One region of the Bradyrhizobium sp. JR4.1 genome, then DNA from elsewhere that is predicted to be linked to it. Evidence: predicted binding sites of a transcription regulator. Region 1 holds the regulator's gene; the other holds the start of a gene.
The links. The regulator HrcA, encoded in region 1, represses chaperone genes, less so after heat shock. The targets are predictions, from matches to a motif close to GTTAGCACTCNCNNNNNGNGAGTGCTAAC.
Positions count from the first base shown of each region.

Region 2: the regulator HrcA is predicted to act here: its motif matches at 1,265-1,293, upstream of ABIB90_RS26090 (co-chaperone GroES).

Region 1 covers NZ_JBEPRY010000001.1:953,920-956,120, forward strand. The annotation lists gene rph (ribonuclease PH) at 1-464, opposite strand, end outside; gene hrcA (heat-inducible transcriptional repressor HrcA) at 646-1,734, shown strand; gene grpE (nucleotide exchange factor GrpE) at 1,831-2,201, shown strand, end outside.
Region 2 covers NZ_JBEPRY010000015.1:67,133-69,333, forward strand. The annotation lists gene ABIB90_RS26080 (protein phosphatase CheZ) at 1-379, shown strand, start outside; gene ABIB90_RS26085 (hypothetical protein) at 548-1,069, opposite strand; gene ABIB90_RS26090 (co-chaperone GroES) at 1,383-1,679, shown strand; gene groL (chaperonin GroEL) at 1,826-2,201, shown strand, end outside.

The DNA of each region.
Region 1 (2,201 bases):
AACACGTTGGCCTTGACCATGTTGCGCGCCTTCATCCAGCTGACGCAATCGGCGAGCGCGACCCAGGCACCGGTGATCGAGGCCGTGCGGGTGCCGCCGTCGGCCTGGAGGACGTCGCAATCGACCGTGATCTGGCGCTCACCGAGTGCTTCGAGATTGATGATGGTGCGAAGCGAGCGGCCGATCAGGCGCTGAATTTCGACGGTGCGGCCGCTCTGCTTTCCGGCGGAGGCCTCGCGGCGGGTGCGTTCCGAGGTCGCGCGCGGCAGCATGCCGTATTCGGCGGTGACCCAGCCGCGGCCCTGGCCCTTGAGCCATGGCGGCAGGCGGTCTTCCAGCGTGGCGGTGACCAGCACGTGGGTGTCGCCGAATTTCACCAGGCACGAGCCTTCCGCATATTTGACCACGCCGCGCTCCAGCGTCACGGGGCGCAATTCGTCGGGCGCACGGCGGCTTGGCCGCATGGGAAATCCTCCAAAACTCTCGAAAAAGGGCTGTTGGCGGTGCTTGTAGGTTGGGTGAGGGTGGGCGGCAAGGGGGAAGATCGAGGCCTTATTCACCCCGGATTTTCAATCCGCGAACGCCACGCTTGTCAGAAGCCCCAGGGATAGACAAATTAGCTGTATCTGAGAGGAGTTACGGTCTGTGGCCCATCACGATCCGATCCATCTGATCGCGCCGCGCGCGGGCCTCGCCCAGCTCAACGAGCGTTCTCGCGACATCTTTCGTCAAATCGTCGAAAGCTATCTCGCGACCGGGGAGCCGGTGGGCTCACGCAATATTTCGCGCCTGATCGCCATGCCGCTGTCGCCCGCGTCGGTCCGCAACGTCATGGCCGACCTGGAACAGCTCGGCTTGATCTACGCCCCGCACACCTCCGCCGGCCGGTTGCCGACGGAACTCGGCCTGCGGTTCTTCGTCGATGCCCTGATGCAGGTCGGCGATCTCAATGACAGCGAACGGCAGGCGATTCAGAGCCAGTTGACCTCCGTCGGCCACGCGCAATCGGTGGAGGCTGCGCTCGAAGAGGCATTGACGCGGCTCTCCGGCCTGACCCGCGCAGCCGCCGTCGTGCTGACGCCGAAATCCAATGCGCGGCTGAAACATATCGAATTCGTCCGCTTGGAACCGGAAAAGGCATTGGTGATCCTGGTCGGCGAGGACGGGCAGGTCGAAAACCGCGTGTTGACGCTGCCACCGGGGGTTCCATCCTCGGCGTTGACCGAAGCCGGGAACTTCCTCAATGCCCGTATCCGGGGCCGGACCCTGGCCGAGGCCCGGCTGGAGCTCGAAACCGCGCTCGGAGAGGCGCGCACCGAGCTCGATCAGCTGACGCACAAGGTGATCTCGGCCGGCATCGCCAGCTGGTCCGGCGGCGAGAACGAGGACCGCCAGCTCATCGTCCGCGGCCACGCCAATCTGCTCGAGGATTTGCATGCGCTGGAGGATCTCGAGCGCGTTCGCCTGCTGTTCGACGATCTCGAGACCAAGCGCGGGGTCATCGACCTGCTCGGGCGGGCCGAGACTGCGGAAGGCGTGCGGATCTTTATCGGCAGTGAGAACAAGCTGTTCTCGCTGTCGGGCTCGTCCACCATCATCTCGCCCTATCGGGATGCCGCCGGCCATATCGTCGGCGTTTTGGGCGTGATCGGGCCGACGCGGCTGAATTATGCCCGTGTGATCCCGACCGTGGACTATGCTGCCCGCATCGTCAGCCGGCTCCTGGGGGGCTGACCTGCGTCTCTCCCGATCACGGGCGCTTGATTTTCGGCGTCCGAAGCACGATATGCGGGCCAGAAACCCCCTGAGACGAATGCGAAAAGAGAGCCGATGACCGATCGAGACCGGCAACCCGAAGACACGAGTGCTGCGGCCGGCGAGCCCGTGGTGTCAAAACCCTACATCATGCCCGACGATCCCGAGCCGGGCTCGGTCGAGCTCCTGCAGAAGGAAGCCGCCGAGGCGCGCGACCGCATGCTGCGGACGCTGGCCGAGATGGAGAATCTGCGCAAGCGCACCGCCAAGGAGGTCGCTGACTCCAAGCTCTACGGCGTCACGGGCTTTGCCCGCGACGTGCTCGACATCGCCGACAACCTCCAGCGCGCGCTCGATGCCGTTCCGGCCGAAGCCCGTGCGGCGGCCGATGCAGGCCTCGCCTCGCTGATCGAGGGCGTCGAACTGACCGAGCGCTCGCTACTGAG
Region 2 (2,201 bases), on a different contig from region 1:
CGAACAGGCGACCCAGCAGATCCTCGAAGCCGCCGAGTCGATCGACCAGGCGGCCAGCGCGATGGCCAAGGTGCAATCGGCCGATCAGCAGAAGCGGCTCGCCGACGATATCCAGGAACGCGTCATCTCGATCTTCGAAGCCTGCAACTTCCAGGACCTGACCGGCCAGCGCATCAGCAAGGTCATGAGCACGATGAAGTTCATCGAGCAGCACATCAATTCCATGATGGAAATCTGGGGCGGTGTCGACGCGATCAAGTCCCACGTCGTGCCGCAGGTCGACACCCGCAGCGACGACGACAAGCTTCTCAACGGCCCGAAGCTCGCCGGCGACGTCGGCCACGCCTCGCAGGACGACATCGACGCGCTGTTCGACTGAGTGGACGCGACGCTACGGAAAACAAAACGCCGGCGAGAGCCGGCGTTTTTTTGTTTTGGACGTCATTGCGAGCGAAGCGAAGCAATCCAGATTGTGTCCGCGGAGACAGCCTGGACTGCTTCGTCGCTTCGCTTCTCGCAATGACGAGTGGCTAGGCCGGCGCCGCGATCACGCCCTCGGCGCGCAGCGGACGTAGACCATGTTGCCGTAGCGGGTGGCGGCGTCCTTGTCGATGAAGCGGGTGATGAGGACGCGACCGTCGAAGGAGACGATCTCGCGGTCCTGCTCGCCGGGCGTCGGACCCGCCGGCCCGATATAATTCTTGCCGCTGGGCGACCCCTTCAGCCGCAGCTCCTGCGGTGTTGCCTGGTCCGCCAGATGCATGATCACGCCGCCGGAGGAGCCGGCGGTGATCACGTAAGGATTTTTGCATTGGGCCCGGGCGGCAGCCTCGGTGCGGGCGCGGTCGGCCGGGTTCTGGAACGAGGCGAGGCCCCAGCGCCCAACGATCTCGTCGGCGCGGATCGACGCGGGCATTTCCGGACCGGTGCCGGGCTCGGCCTCGGGGGGCGGTGAGGACGAAGAAAAGGACGGCAGGCTCATGCCGCCGCCGCAGGCGCCAAGCAGCAGCGCCAGGCAAGAAGCCGCCGCCAGATTGGCGACCGTGCGCGCGTGAGCTGAACTGATCATGGCATTCCCCCGGACAAAACCATGGCCGCACCCCTTCCGCAGCCAAGCGCAAAACCGCTGCCGGAGCAATGACGTCCTTTAATACGCCGGCGCCCCGAACAAGTTTCCAATCTCACCATCCTATATCCGTCTCACCAATCGCTTAACCACCTTTGCTTGACAGGATCGCGGCCAAGCCATATTCCCGGACGCACCATTAGCACTCTGAAAGATGGATTGCTAACGCGCGCCGATCGATCCTCGGGAAGGGTAGACGGAAGCGCCGCCCGCCCACTTTCACTCCTTCCGAAGCGAGCCTCCAAAGGGAAACGTCATGACTAAATCCAAATTTCGTCCGCTGCATGACCGTGTCGTGGTCAAACGTATCGACGCCGAGTCAAAGACCAAGGGCGGCATCATCATTCCGGACACGGCCAAGGAAAAGCCGTCCCAGGGCGAAGTCGTCGCCGTCGGCCCCGGTGGCCGCGACGAGGCCGGCAAGCTGATCCCGATCGACCTCAAGGTCGGCGACCGTGTGCTGTTTGGCAAGTGGTCGGGCACCGAGGTCAAGATCGACAACGATGAGCTCCTGATCATGAAGGAGTCGGACATCATGGGCGTGATGGCCTAAGGCCAGACGCCTGAACGGCCGCTGAATGCATGCCCGGGTCACTCGATCCGGGCATGCATCATTCCGCCGGGTTCGATCGCGGACCCCGGAATGAGGCGGCCCAACAAACAAGACACATCACGAAAAAAGAAGAGGAATTGCAGACCATGGCTGCCAAAGACGTCAAGTTTTCCGGAGACGCGCGCGATCGCATGCTGCGCGGCGTCGACATTCTCGCCAACGCCGTCAAGGTGACGCTCGGCCCGAAAGGCCGCAACGTGCTCATCGAGAAGTCGTTCGGCGCGCCCCGCATCACCAAGGACGGCGTCACCGTCGCCAAGGAGATCGAGCTCGAGGACAAGTTCGAGAACATGGGCGCCCAGATGGTGCGTGAGGTCGCCTCCAAGACCAACGACCTCGCCGGCGACGGCACCACCACCGCGACCGTGCTGGCCCAGTCCATCGTGCGCGAAGGCGCCAAGTCGGTTGCCGCCGGCATGAACCCGATGGACCTCAAGCGCGGCATCGACATCGCGGTCGCAG